2 regions of the Streptomyces sp. NPDC037401 genome follow, and region 2 is predicted to be linked to the other one. Evidence: riboswitches for the same ligand, from Rfam matches in the RefSeq annotation. Region 2 holds a riboswitch; the other holds the start of a gene.
The links. Region 2 has a riboswitch for glycine ahead of gcvT (glycine cleavage system aminomethyltransferase GcvT). Riboswitches for the same ligand answer to the same signal wherever they lie in the genome.

Region 1 (7,132 bases), on a different contig from region 2:
GTCAGCCGACTCCGCCGACCGAGAGGCCGCGCAGCCGGTGGCCAACCACCCGGAGCAGGGCTGGAGCCTGCTGTGCAACGGCGTCCTGCTCTTCGAGGACACCGGCGAGCTGCTGCCGGACGGCCAGATCATCGCACCGCACCGCCCGCTGGCGGCCTCTCAGGTCATGAAGGCCGCCTGAGGCACGGCACGACCGGCGCCCGCGGGCAGGCGCGACGACAGGGCACGACAAGAGGCACGGAACAGCCCGAGGGGCCGGTACGGGAAACACTCCCCGTACCGGCCCCTCGGCCGTACTGCATGGGTCAGTTGTCGTACTCGTCCAGCGGCGGGCAGGAGCAGACGAGGTTCCGGTCCCCGAAGGCACCGTCGATGCGGCGCACCGGCGGCCAGTACTTCTCGGCCGGGGTCACGCCCGCCGGGAAGACCGCCTCGTCACGGGTGTACGGGTGGTCCCACTCGCCGCCCAGCGCCGCCGCTGTGTGCGGGGCGTTGTGCAGCGGGTTGTCGTCCGCCGGCCACTCGCCCGAGGCGACCCGCTCGATCTCGCCGCGGATCGCGATCATCGCGTCGCAGAAGCGGTCCAGCTCGATGAGGTCCTCGGACTCGGTCGGCTCGATCATCAGCGTGCCGGCGACCGGGAAGGACATGGTCGGGGCGTGGAAGCCGTAGTCGATCAGGCGCTTGGCGATGTCGTCGACGCTGACGCCGGTCGCCTTCGACAGCGGGCGCAGGTCGATGATGCACTCGTGCGCGACCAGCCCGCCGGGGCCCGTGTACAGCACCGGGAAGTGCGGCTCCAGGCGCTTGGCGATGTAGTTGGCGCCGAGCACGGCCACCTGCGTGGCGCGCTTGAGGCCCTCGCCGCCCATCAGGCGCACGTACGACCAGGAGATCGGCAGGATGCCGGCCGAGCCCCAGGGGGCCGCCGAGATCGGGCCGACACCGGTCTCCGGGCCCGCGGTCGGCTGCAGCGGGTGGTTCGGCAGGTACGGCGCGAGGTGCGCGCGAACGCCGACCGGGCCGACGCCCGGACCACCGCCGCCGTGCGGGATGCAGAACGTCTTGTGCAGGTTCAGGTGCGAGACGTCGCCGCCGAAGTGACCGGGCTTGGCCAGGCCGACCAGGGCGTTCAGGTTGGCGCCGTCGACGTAGACCTGGCCGCCGGCGTCGTGCACCTGGGCGCAGATGTCGGCGACGTGCTCCTCGAACACACCGTGCGTCGACGGGTAGGTGATCATCAGCACGGCGAGCTCGTCGCGGTACTGCTCGATCTTGGCGCGCAGGTCGTCCGCGTCCACCTCGCCGTCGTCGGCGGTCTTGACGACGACGACCTTCATGCCGGCCATGACGGCGCTGGCGGCGTTGGTGCCGTGCGCCGAGGACGGGATGAGGCAGATGGTGCGCTGCTCGTCGCCGTTGGCGCGGTGGTAGGCGCGTACGGCGAGCAGACCGGCCAGCTCACCCTGCGAACCGGCGTTCGGCTGAATGGAGACCTTGTCGTAGCCGGTGACCTCGCAGAGACGTTCCTCCAGCTCGTTGATGAGCGTGGCGTAGCCCTGCGCCTGCTCCACCGGGGCGAACGGGTGCAGCTGGCCGAACTCGGGCCAGGTGACCGCTTCCATCTCGGTGGTCGCGTTGAGCTTCATGGTGCAGGAGCCCAGCGGGATCATGCCGCGGTCCAGCGCGTAGTCCTTGTCCGAGAGCTTGCGCAGGTAGCGCAGCATCGCGGTCTCGGAGCGGTGCTGGTGGAAGACCGGGTGGGTGAGGACCTCGTCCGAGCGCAGCAGCGCCTCGGGCAGCGAGTCCGCGGCGGCGGCGTCCAGCGCCTCGATGTCGGCGCTCACGCCGAAGGCGGCCCAGACGGCCTCGACGTCGGCGCGCAGGGTGGTCTCGTCGCAGGCGGCCGAGACGTGGTCGGCGTCGACCTGGAAGAGGTTGACCCCGCGCTCGCGGGCGGCGGCGACCACCTCGGCGGCCCGGCCCGGGACGCGCGCGGTGAGGGTGTCGAAGAAGGCGTCGTGCACGATCTCGACGCCGCCGGCCTTCAGGCCCTCGGCGAGGAGGACGGCGTAGCGGTGGGTGCGGCGGGCGATCGTCCGCAGCCCCTCGGGGCCGTGGTAGACGGCGTACATGCCGGCCATGACGGCGAGCAGCACCTGCGCGGTACAGATGTTGCTGGTCGCCTTCTCGCGGCGGATGTGCTGCTCGCGGGTCTGCAGCGCCAGGCGGTAGGCACGGTTGCCGTCGGCGTCGACGGAGACGCCGACGAGGCGGCCGGGCAGGGAGCGCGCGTGCTTGTCCTGCACGGCCATGTAGCCGGCGTGCGGACCGCCGAAGCCCATCGGGACGCCGAAGCGCTGGGTGGTGCCGACGGCGATGTCCGCGCCCAGCTCGCCGGGCGAGGTGAGCAGCGTCAGCGCGAGCAGGTCGGCGGCGACGGTGACGATCGCGCCGAGGCCGTGGGCCTCGTCGATCAGCGGCTTGATGTCGCGGACCGCACCGGAGGCGCCCGGGTACTGGATGAGCACGCCGTAGACGCCGCGCTCGGCGACCTCGGCCGGGATGCCCGCGGACAGGTCGGCGACGACGACCTCGATGCCGATGGGCTCGGCGCGGGTCTCGATCACGGCGACGGTCTGCGGCAGGGCGTCGGCGTCGACGAGGAAGACGTTCCCCTTGGCCTTGCCCACGCGGCGGGCCAGCGTCATGGCCTCGGCGGCCGCGGTGCCCTCGTCGAGGAGGGAGGCGCCCGAGGTGGGCAGGCCCGTCAGGTCGGCGACCACGGTCTGGAAGTTGAGGAGCGCCTCGAGGCGGCCCTGCGAGATCTCCGGCTGGTACGGCGTGTACGCGGTGTACCAGGCCGGGTTCTCCATGACGTTGCGCAGGATCACCGGCGGAGTGAACGTGCCGTAGTAGCCCAGGCCGATCATGGAAGACAGGACCTTGTTGCCGGCGGCGAGGGTGCGCAGCTCGGCGAGGACCTCGGCCTCGGTACGGGCGCCGGGGAGGTTCAGGGCCTCCGCGGTCTTGATCACGTCCGGCACCGCGGCAGCGGTGAGCTCGTCGAGCGAGCCGTAGCCGACCTGCGCGAGCATCTTGGCCTGCGCCTCGGCGTCGGGGCCGATGTGGCGCTGCTCGAAGGGGATGCCGCTCTCGAGCTGGGAGAGCGGAATACGGTGGGCGGTCATGGCGGAGGCCTCCTGGTCTCGCGACCTACGAGGGGTGCCACGACGCGGGCACCCGGACGGCCTCCCCCTCTGTCATCTCAACCTGAGAGCTTCACCGGGTCTCGTGGGGGTCGCCCGTGAGTCCCGGCTTTCACCGTCGGTGAGGCAGGGTTCCGGAACACCGCTCCGACGCCCGACCTGCTTTCCAGAGTGGCCTCGTCCGTGCGGTACGTGTGCCTGAGAGATTCCGGGGAGGAGTTGCTCCTTCGGCGCCACCGAGAGGCTCATGACGAACTCACTCGGACGGGCTCTCCCGCACAGGGTCAGCAGCCGTAAACCAGACTACCAGCGAGGTTCGTGGGGCCTCGCTCAAGTGGCCCCCACTTGAAAAATGCACTTTCGTAGTCATAACGGAGGAGTTGCGACCAAATGGAGGGACCGTGCAGACCGATATCGATCCGCGCAGCCTGATCGGCCGCAAGGCGTTCGACCGCAACGGCAACAAGATCGGCACGGTCGACGAGGTGTACCTCGACGACGCGACCGGGGAACCGGAGTGGGCGGCCGTCCGCACCGGGCTCTTCAGCAGGGACGCCTTCGTCCCGCTGGAACCCAGCGAGATGGTGGGAGAAACCCTGCGGGTGCCCTACGAACGCTCTCTCATCAAGGATGCGCCCGACTTCGGAGTGGGGCGCCACCTCTCCCCCGAGCAGGAGCTCCAGCTCTACCACCACTACGGGCTCGACGTCGCGCTGCCCGGCGACATCGCGGCCGCCGCTCCCCCGCCGCCGGACCGCGATTTCGGCCGGCTGAGCACCGACGAGGACTGAGCCACCAGCGGCAGCGGGTCCGAAGGCTCCAAGTCGGAATCGTCGACTTTGAAGGTACGGACCCGGCCCGGAGCCGAGCCCGGCTCCTCGAAGCGCACGGTCACCCGCCCCACGCCGCTGCCCTGGACCCATCCGGGTCCGTACTGCGCGTGACGGACGTCACTCCCGGCCGCCCAGCGGCGCTCCACCACGGGGGCGGGCTCCTGTGCCGCGGCCTCCGCCGCATCCTCCGTACGCCCCGCCCCAGCGCCCTCTGGAGCCCCTTCCGCCGCACGGGCCGCGATGTCCCCGGCAGCCTGCGCGAACAGATCCTCCTGCGTGTAGTCCGCCAGCCCCGACACCCCCACGCCCAGCAGCCTCACCCCGCCCGTGGTGTCGACCGCGTCCAGCAGCCGCGCGGCCGCCTCCCGTACCACCGCCGGATCGTCGGTCGGCCCGCGCAGGGTCTCGGAGCGGGTCAGCGTCGAGAAGTCGTACCGCCGCACCTTGAGCACGATCGTGCGCCCGGAGTGCCCCGAGCCCCGCAGCCGCCCCACGCACCGGTCCGCCAGCCGCTGGACCTCGGTCCGGATCCGCACCCGGTCGTGCAGGTCCACGTCGAAGGTGTCCTCGACCGACACCGACTTCGCGTCCCGCTCGGCGACCACGGCACGGTCGTCCAGCCCGAGGGCCATCCGGTACAGCGCCGCCCCGTGCGAGCGGCCCAGCATCCGAACGAGCTCGTCCTCGCCGGCCTCGGCCAGCTCCCCCACCGTCGTGATGCCCGCGCGCCGCAGGTGGTCCCCGGTGGCCGGCCCCACCCCCGGCAGCGTCCGCACCGGCATGGGGGCGAGCAGCTCCCGCTCGCTGCCCGGCTCGATCAGCACCAGCCCGTCGGGCTTGGCCTCCTCGGAGGCGATCTTGGCGAGCATCTTCGAGCCCGCGAGCCCCACCGAGCCGCTCAGCGCGGTCGCCGCCCGGATGTCCGCCCGCAGCCGCATCCCGGCCGCCCGCGCGCTCTGCGCGTCGTGGGCTGTGCCGCCGGCCTCCAGGTCCACGAAGGCCTCGTCCAGGCTCAGCGGCTCCACGAGCGGGGACAGCTCCCGCAGCAGCGCCATGACCTGGTCGCTGACCGACCGGTAGAGCGAGAAGCGGGGGACGAGGTACGCGCCGTTCGGGCACAGCCTCCGCGCCTGCGCCATCGGCATCGCGGAGTGCACCCCGAACCGCCGCGCCTCGTACGAGGCGGTCGCGACCACTCCGCGGGGCCCGAGCCCGCCGACGATCACGGGCTTTCCGTGCAGGCTCGGCTTCGCCGCCTGCTCGGCGGCGGCGAAGAAGGCATCCATGTCCAGATGCAGGATCGTCGGCGCGGATCTCACACTTCTGATGCTGCCCTACGCCACTGACAACGCCCCGGGGGGTCAGCCGGCCCGGTTGCGGCGCCTGGCGAGCTCGTCGGTGGGGTTGGGCCGGATCAGCGTCTCGCCGGTGTCGACCCGCTCGCCGTGGAGCTGCGAGAGAGCGCTCTCGACGTCGCGCCGCACCACGCCGACCGCGATGCCGAAGACGCCCTGGCCGCCCTGAAGCAAGTCGACGACCTCGTCGGGCGAGGTGCACTCGTACACGGTCGCGCCGTCGCTCATCAGCGTCATGCGCTCCAGGTCCGCGAAGCCGCGGTCGCGAAGGTGGCGGACCGCCGTGCGGATGTTCTGGAGCGCGACGCCGGTGTCCAGGAACCGCTTGACGATCTTCAGCACAACGACGTCGTGGAAGCTGTACAGACGCTGGGTGCCCGAGCCGTACGCCGGGCGCACGCTCGGCTCCACCAGCCCGGTCCGGGCCCAGTAGTCGAGCTGCCGGTACGTGATCCCCGCGGCGGCGCACGCCGTGGGCCCCCGGTAGCCGATCTCCTCCGATGCGGGGTCGCCGTTCACCACCGCCGGCTCCGGCTGACGGCGCACGGGACCGACCGTACTGCCGTGCAGCGGATACGGACCGCTCTCCGCCGGACTGCGCGCGGGGATGCCCCCGGTCGTTCCGTCGCCGCTGGTTCTCACGCCGACCCTCCGTCCTTGACCTGCCATCTCGACGGTAGGCAGTCACCAGGGGTGCGTCAACGATCGCCACACTCGGCACGCCGAGTGATAATCACCCTGAGAGTGGTTTCCCGTGCCCCTCTGCGGGGAAAGGCTACTCGAATGACCTCAGAACGCCCTTGAGGACGGGCTCATTGATTGCCGGTGCCGAAGTCCTCGGGCGAGATCTGGTCGAGGAACTCGCGGAACTTCTCCACCTCGTCCTCCTGCTCGTCGGGGATGGCGATGCCGGCGTCGTCGAGCACCCCGTCACTGCCGTAGATCGGCGTTCCCGTGCGCAGCGCCAGCGCTATGGCGTCGGACGGACGCGCACTGACCTCCACGCCGCTGGCGAAGACGAGCTCCGCATAGAAGACACCCTCCCGCAGGTCCGTGATGCGCACCTCGGTGAGCTCCTCGCCCACGGCCTCCAGCACGTCCTTGAAGAGGTCATGGGTCAGGGGCCTGGCAGGGGCCATGCCCTGCTGGGCGAAGGCGATCGCAGTCGCCTCCCCAGGACCGATCCAGATCGGGAGGTACCGATCGCCTCCCACTTCACGCAGGAGCACGATCGGTTGGTTCGAGGGCATTTCGACCCGGACACCCACAACGTCGAGCTCGTTCACACAGCAACCCTAGGACCTGCCCGGCAGGTTTGGGTAGTCGGGCTCGTCCCGGGTCAGTGCAGACGGACCCCGAGAGCGGTCTGCACCAGCGCTTCGTGCAGGCGTACGGACAGTCCCGCGAGCTCCCGCATGGTGGCCTCGGCATGGGCCCGGGTCTGCGGATTGCGGTGGCGCCGCAGCGGTGCTACGACCTGCTCGACCAGACCGGCCTCACGGTCCGCGGCGGCCTTCATGGCCCGCAGGTGACGGGGCTCCAGACCGAACCGCCCGAGGTCGGCCACCAGCTTGGCGACCGTCACCGCCTCGGCGTCGAAACCGCCGCCCGGCGCCTCGGCGAGCAGCCCGTACGACTCCCACTCGACCAGCTGCACCTCGTCCACCTCCGCGGCGGCGAGCAGCTCGGCGCGCCCGACCCGGGCCACCGTGGGCCGTTCGGGCTCCGCGTGCCC
Region 2 (7,132 bases):
CGGCCTTGACGTCGTCCTGCACCAGGCGCTCGGCGATGATCTTCGCGCCGGCCAGGGTGCGCTCCTGGCGCTCCTTGAACTCGGGCGAGGCCGCGACCTTGAAGGAGACGGCCTTGGCCGCGATCACGTGCTCCAGCGGGCCGCCCTGCTGACCCGGGAAGACCGCGGAGTTGATCTTCTTGGCGAGCTCCTGCGTGGACAGGATCACGCCGCCGCGCGGACCGCCGAGGGTCTTGTGCGTGGTCGTGGTGACGACGTGGGCGTGCGGCACCGGGTTCGGGTGCAGGCCCGCGGCGACCAGACCGGCGAAGTGCGCCATGTCGACCATCAGGTACGCGCCGACCTCGTCCGCGATGCGGCGGAAGGCGGCGAAGTCCAGCTGGCGCGGGTACGCGGACCAGCCGGCGACGATCAGCTGCGGCTTGGTCTCCTTGGCGAGGCGCTCGACCTCGGCCATGTCCACCCGGCCGGACTCGTCGACGTGGTACGGGACCACGTTGTAGAGCTTGCCGGAGAAGTTGATCTTCATGCCGTGGGTCAGGTGACCACCGTGGGCGAGGTTCAGGCCCATGATCGTGTCGCCCGGCTTCAGCAGCGCGAACATCGCGGCGGCGTTGGCCTGCGCACCCGAGTGGGGCTGCACGTTGGCGGCCTCGGCGCCGAAGAGCGCCTTGATGCGGTCGATCGCGATCTGCTCGACCACGTCGACGTGCTCGCAGCCGCCGTAGTAGCGGCGGCCGGGGTAGCCCTCGGCGTACTTGTTGGTCAGGACCGAGCCCTGGGCCTCCATGACCGCGACCGGAGCGAAGTTCTCCGAGGCGATCATTTCCAGGGTCGACTGCTGGCGGTGGAGCTCGGCGTCGACGGCGGCGGCGACGTCGGGGTCCAGCTCGTGGAGGGGGGTGTTCAGAAGCGACATCGGATTCCCTCTAGGTGTGGTCAGCCCGCGAACTGGGTGTACTCGTCGGCGGAGAGCAGGTCGGCCGGCTCCTCCGCCACGCGCACCTTGAACAGCCAGCCGCCCTCGAAGGGGGCGGTGTTCACGAGCGCCGGGTCGTCGACCACGTTCTGGTTGGCCTCGACGACCTCGCCGGTGATCGGGGCGTACAGGTCGCTGACCGACTTGGTGGACTCGAGTTCGCCGCAGGTCTCGCCCGCGGTCACGGTGTCGCCCACCGCGGGGAGCTGGGCGTAGACGACGTCACCGAGCGCGTTGGCCGCGAACTCCGTGATGCCGACCGTCGCGACGCCGTCCTCGGCGACCGACACCCACTCGTGCTCCTTGGTGTAGCGCAGCTGCTGGGGGTTGCTCATGACCTGATTCTCCTGGATACGGGGGAGTGCATGCGGACAGTGGTCTTGCAGAGGTCGTGCGGGAGGTGCCGGAAGGTCACTTCTGCCGCTTGTAGAACGGCAGCGCCACGACCTCGTAGGCCTCATGCGTACCGCGGATGTCGACGCCGACACCGGAGGTGCCGGGCGCGGCGTGGGCCGCGTCGACGTACGCCATGGCGATCGGCTTGCCCAGCGTCGGGGACGGGGCGCCGGAGGTGACCTCGCCGATGACGGCGCCGTCCGCGACGACCGGGAAACCGGCGCGCGGGACGCGGCGGCCCTCGGCGATCAGGCCGACCAGCTTGCGCGGCGGGTTGTCCGCGGCGCGCTCGGCGGCGGCCTCCAGGGCCGCGCGGCCGACGAAGTCGCCTTCCTTCTCGAACTTCACGACCCGGCCCAGGCCCGCGTCGAACGGCGTCAGGCCGGTGGTCAGCTCGTGCCCGTACAGCGGCATGCCCGCCTCCAGGCGCAGCGTGTCGCGGCAGGACAGGCCCGCCGGGACCAGGCCGACGCCCTCGCCGGCCTTCAGCAGGGCCGTCCACAGCTCGACCGCGTGCTCGGGCTTGACGAACAGCTCGAAGCCGTCCTCACCGGTGTAGCCGGTACGGGCGATCAGCGCGGGGACCCCGGCGACGGTGCCCGGCAGGCCGGCGTAGTACTTCAGGCCGTCCAGGTCGGCGTCGGTGAGGGACGCGAGGATGCCGGGGGACTCGGGGCCCTGCACGGCGATCAGCGCGTAGGCGTCGCGGTCGTCGCGGACCTCGGTGTCGAAGCCGGCGGCGCGCGCGGTCAGGGCGTCGAGGACGACCTGCGCGTTGGAGGCGTTCGCGACGACCATGTACTCGGTCTCGCCGAGGCGGTAGACGATCAGGTCGTCGACGATCCCGCCGTCTTCCTGGCAGATGTGCGTGTAGCGGGCGCGGCCGACGCCCACGGTGGAGATGTTGCCGACCAGTGCGTAGTCCAGGGCCTTGACGGCCTCCGGGCCGGTCAGGGTGATCTCGCCCATGTGCGAGAGGTCGAACAGGCCGGCCTTGGTGCGGACGGCGTTGTGCTCGTCGCGCTCGCTGGCGTAGCGGAGCGGCATGTCCCAGCCGGCGAAGTCGGTCATGGTCGCACCGAGCGCACGGTGCACGGCGTCAAGGGCGGTCAGACGGGGGCTGTTCGTCATAAGGCTGGCTCTCCAAGGCGGGTCCGCGACGGGCTGAGGACTTTCCTCCCCATCTGTCATCGGAACCTGAGAGGTTCATCACGACCGTACGTGCATACGGAAGTGACTTGCACCTTGGGTGGAGCCGGCGGCTCGTGACAACCGCACGCCTCGCTTTTCAGATGTGCCTCGCCCGCGCGGTACGGGGCCTGAGAGATTCAAGGGAGGGACTTGCTCCTTCGGCGTCCGGCAGGCGTCCGTCATACGGACGGCTGCGGAACTCTCCCGCGCAGATTCAAGCGGCCTTTATGCAGTTGGTCGTGCAGCATGGCGCGCACATCATTGCACGGGCCGAACCCGGCCGGAACCGTGGGCGGCGCATTACCGTCTCTTTACACTCAGTGGGCATGGTGGGTCCTGGTGGCCCGACAAGGGGAGGCGATCACTGTGCGGAGATTCGGAGCCCTGGCAGGGACCGGTGCGGCCGGTACGGCCGCGGGCGTACCGGTCCAGCCCGGTGCACGCGACCGGGGGCCCTTCGGCACGGCCCGCCCCGCCGGGGCGGGGCACGTCCGTGACCTGCGCGGACGCGCGGGCCGCGGCCCCGCGCGGCTGGAGTTCGCCGACGGGGACGTCGTGGTGGTCTCCGGGCTGCCCGGCAGCGGCAAGAGCACCCTCATGAAGCGGGCCGTGCGCAGCGGCGGCATCGACTCCCAGGACGCCCGCGAGCGCTGGGAGGCCCGGACCCCGGCCGCGCTGCCGTACGCCGTCTACCGCCCCCTGGTGCGGATCGCGCACTACGCCGGGCTGTGGCGCTCCCTGCGGGCGGGCCAGAGCGTGGTCGTCCACGACTGCGGCACCCAGGCCTGGGTCCGCGCCCTGCTGGCCCGCGCGGCCCGCGCCCGCGGCCGCGACCTGCACCTGCTGCTGCTCGACGCGACCCCCGCGGAAGCCCTGTCCGGCCAGGCGGCGCGCGGCCGCGGGGTCTCCGCGTACGCCTTCGGACGCCACCGGGCCACGGTGGCGCGGCTCCTCGGCGCCGCGGAGCAGGGCCGGCTGCCGGCCGGCTGCGCCTCGGTGGTCCTCCTGGACCGCGCGGCGGCCGCCGGCCTCACGTCGATCGGCTTCGCCCCCGAAACCCGCCCCGGACGCCCGCACGGCACCCTCTAGGGTCTACACGTCGGCAGTGGGGAAAGGGCGCGGGTGAACATGCAGGACGGGACGAACGCGAGCACGTACGGGGGCGGCGCGGGCGACGGCTGGCCCGCGAACGAACTGGAGGAGACCCTCGCGGCCTCCCTCGGCAGTCCGGCCGCGGGCGGCCGGATCCTCGAAGTGCTCGGCCGCAGCCAGATCTGGGTGCCGCTGCCCGCCGGCGGCGGACCCGACAGCCCGAGCCTGTCCCTGCCCACCATGGACATCGGCGGCGCCGCCTACGTGCCCGTGTACAGCTCCCAGCAGCAGTTCACGCAGTGCGCGGGGGCCCACATGCCCTTCGCGGTGGCCCCGGCCGTGGAGTTCGCCCGGGGCCTGCCCCCGCAGCTCGGCATCGCCGTCAACCCCGAAGGCGCGGTCGGCGTACCGCTTCCCCCCGACGCCGTGGCGCAGCTGTGCCGCACCGGGCGCACCTCGCTCGACGGCCCCGCCACCGGCGGCCGGGTCCGGCTCTACGAACCCGACTGGCAGGACGACCCGGTCGACTTCCTCTCCGCCGCGGCCGAGGAGTTCCGCGCCACCGGCGTGGTCGCCTCGGCGCGCCGCTGCCTCGCGAGCATCGAGGGCGGCGATCCGGTGCTGTTCGTCGGCGTGCAGTTCACGGGCTGGGAGGCGGCCGACCGCAACGCCCCGATGGACGCCCTGTCCCGTGCGCTGGGCAGGTTCCAGCCGCGCTGGCCGGTGACCCTGCTGCTGCTCGACGCGGCCCAGGATCCGGTGGCCGACTGGATGGCGCAACACGTCCGCCCCTTCTACCTGCCGTAGCCGCCTTTAAGCTGGTTACATTTCCTGGCCGCACCCGTGCCGACACCCTTGTCGGCGGACGGCCGGAATGCGTCACGACGGGCGGACGAGGACGAAGAGGGGTACCGGGTGAGTGCGTCAGGCACGGCCGCGGCCGGGCAGCTCGAGCAGATGCTGCGCCAGGTGACGCCCGGGCGCTACGAGAGTTACGAGGCGCTCCTGCACGCCCTCGCCGAGGGGCAGCTGTGGATGCTGCTCTGGCAGGGGCAGTCCGGCGCGCCGGACGCGCAGTACGGCGGCATGGAGGTCGACGGGCTGGGCTACGCGCCCTGCGTGACCTCCCCGCAGGAGCTCGCGGCGAGCGGCTGGGGCCGCGCGTACGAGGTGGTCTCCGGCCGGGGCGTCGCCCGGGCGCTCTACCCGGACCGGTGGGGCATCTGGCTCAACCCGCACGCCCAGGGCGGCGGCGTCGGCATCCCGTGGGCCGACCTGCGGCGGATCGCCACCGGCCTGGACCGGATGCCGGCCGGGCCGCTGCGCCTGTCGGAGCCCGCGATCGAGCTGCCGCAGTTCTACGCCCTGCTCACCCAGCACGCCCACCGCACCCCGGCGGTGCGCTCGCTGCGCCGCGTCTGGGTGCAGCCCGCGCTGGGCACGGCGTACCTCGCCATCGGGCTCGACCTCTACGACGGCTCCGCGGCGGCCGTGGAATCGGCGCGGGCGATGATGCGGCAGGCGATCGGCGCGGTGCCCGACGGGCTGCCGGTCTCGACGGTCGCCCTGGCCGACGAGCACGACCCCGTCGCGATGTGGCTGCGCGCCCAGACCCGCCCGTTCTACGACCGCGAGGCCCAGGGCACGTCCTTCTAGGCCCGGACGGAAGCCGGCGGCCGGGACCGCCTGCCGGGCTACTCCTCGCCGGCGGCGAGCAGCGAGCTCGCCAGCGGGGTGCGCCGGTGGAGCATCCAGCGGCCCGAGCGCTGCGAGGTGACCAGCCGGGAGCGCCGGAGCACGCCCAGGTGCTGGCTGACGGCCGCGGCGCTCATGTTCAGGTAGGCCGCGAGCTGGGTGGTGGACACCGGCAGGTCCAGATGGGCCAGCAGCGCGGCGCGGCTGCGGCCGAGCAGGTCGCCGAGGGGCTCCGCGGCCGCCTGCGAGGTGCCCTCCCACAGGGTCCCGATCCCGCGCGGGGCGTAGGCCAGCGTCGGCTGGTACGGCTCGTTGTGCAGCACGAACAGATTCGGCCAGGCGAAGACGCAGGGCACGAGCACCAGTCCGGTGCCGCAGGCGTCGCGGAAGGCCGAGTGCTGCGGCTTGTCGATGCGCAGCCGGTCGCCGGCGAACTCCGCCTGCGGGTGCAGGTCCGCGAACACCCTGGCCAGGCCGCCGGTGGTCAACTGGTGCGACCGGTGGGCGAGATCGGCGTCGTGCAGGGCCCGCACCCGCGGCCACACGGGTTCGATCGCGGCCTTCCAGTACGCGGAGAGGGTGCCGGCCAGCCGGACCAGCTCGCGGTCGGGGTCCTCGTACAGCGGGCGCAGCAGCGGCGGGACCAGCCCCTCGGCGTCGCGCAGTTCGTCCAGCGAGGAGCGCACCTCGTCCGCCGGGGTGGCGGTCACCGCGGCCAGCTCGTCGGCGAAGGAGCCGGTCAGGCGCTCGGGCGGCGGCGCGAGGAAATCGGGCAGGAACCGCGGACCGCGCGCGAGCGCGAGCAGGACGCGCAGGTCCAGGTCCGCGACCCGGGGCCGGGTCATCGCGACCCAGGGCCGGTGGACGGCCGGCTGCCGGGTGCCGGCGAGCACCGGGACGCTGTGGACCAGCTCCTCCAGCGGCGACCGGGCGAACCGGATCCGGGTCAGGTCACTGGTGGCGAGCCGAATCTCGATCACCGGCGGAGCATAGGCAGCCGCCCGGCGGGGCGGCAACGGCGGGTTCGCGCCCCGCTCCGCGGCGGTGGATTAAGCCGTGACGAAAACGTGGAGCGTGGCGCCCGGCCGCGGGAGAGTCGTCCCGGGGGCGCGGCCGACGGGGGCACGGGCCGCGCCCCCGGCCCCGGATCCCCTTTCCGGGGCCGCTCCGCCCGCCGCGCTCCGCCCGGTGCCCGCACCGGCGACCCCAGGGGAACCCCATGACACCCACCCGCAACCCGTGCACGAACTCCGGCGGCGGCCGGTCTGGGCCGGCCGCCGCCGGTTCCGGCCGGGCCGGAACCGATCCGCGCTGCATTCGCTCCGCCTGACCGAATACTGGACAGTACGTCCAAATCCCGCTTGTGGGTGAATTGTCCGCAGGCCCCAATTCACCTCGGCAAAAACGGGGTTGGGGTCAATGTCCGTTCCGCGCTGAACAGGACGTCTTGCACCGCTGAGCTGATCGGTCCGTTCGGATAACGGAAGGCAGTAAGCCACATCACGGTTGCGCATCCATTCACCGGCAGGTCTGGCGGGTGATCCGGAGCCCGATGAAGACTCCCCCCACCGAAGGCCGGTCAATCCCGTAACCACCAGCTCTTCCGGTGCACTTCAGACGCAATTCGCACCATCAGCGACACCGATGTGAACCAAGCCGCTACAGCGGCGGGCATGGGCCGGCCATCGTCGGCCGAGAGGGGTCCCCACCACGATGACGGCACCACTGCACGACACGAGCACGGACGAGCCCGCAGCCGTTGTCGCCGCCGACCAGCCG

Region 1: linked by a shared signal. The riboswitch ahead of gcvP (aminomethyl-transferring glycine dehydrogenase) and the one ahead of gcvT (glycine cleavage system aminomethyltransferase GcvT) in region 2 are both predicted to bind glycine.

What each region holds. Positions count from the first base shown of each region.
Region 1 covers NZ_JBVJWO010000061.1:7,364-14,495, forward strand. The annotation lists gene ACZ7H1_RS36350 (DUF5999 family protein) at 1-181, shown strand, start outside; gene gcvP (aminomethyl-transferring glycine dehydrogenase) at 306-3,191, opposite strand; glycine riboswitch at 3,251-3,385, opposite strand; glycine riboswitch at 3,386-3,496, opposite strand; gene ACZ7H1_RS36360 (PRC-barrel domain-containing protein) at 3,611-4,000, shown strand; gene ACZ7H1_RS36365 (DNA polymerase IV) at 3,904-5,361, opposite strand; gene ACZ7H1_RS36370 (MerR family transcriptional regulator) at 5,404-6,039, opposite strand; gene ACZ7H1_RS36375 (bifunctional nuclease family protein) at 6,210-6,683, opposite strand; gene ftsR (transcriptional regulator FtsR) at 6,737-7,132, opposite strand, start outside.
Region 2 covers NZ_JBVJWO010000002.1:245,886-253,017, reverse strand. The annotation lists gene glyA (serine hydroxymethyltransferase) at 1-919, opposite strand, end outside; gene gcvH (glycine cleavage system protein GcvH) at 940-1,314, opposite strand; gene gcvT (glycine cleavage system aminomethyltransferase GcvT) at 1,391-2,506, opposite strand; glycine riboswitch at 2,674-2,783, opposite strand; gene ACZ7H1_RS02665 (AAA family ATPase) at 2,933-3,655, shown strand; gene ACZ7H1_RS02660 (enhanced serine sensitivity protein SseB) at 3,695-4,465, shown strand; gene ACZ7H1_RS02655 (enhanced serine sensitivity protein SseB C-terminal domain-containing protein) at 4,574-5,314, shown strand; gene ACZ7H1_RS02650 (ArsR/SmtB family transcription factor) at 5,353-6,333, opposite strand; gene ACZ7H1_RS02645 (ABC transporter permease) at 7,067-7,132, shown strand, end outside.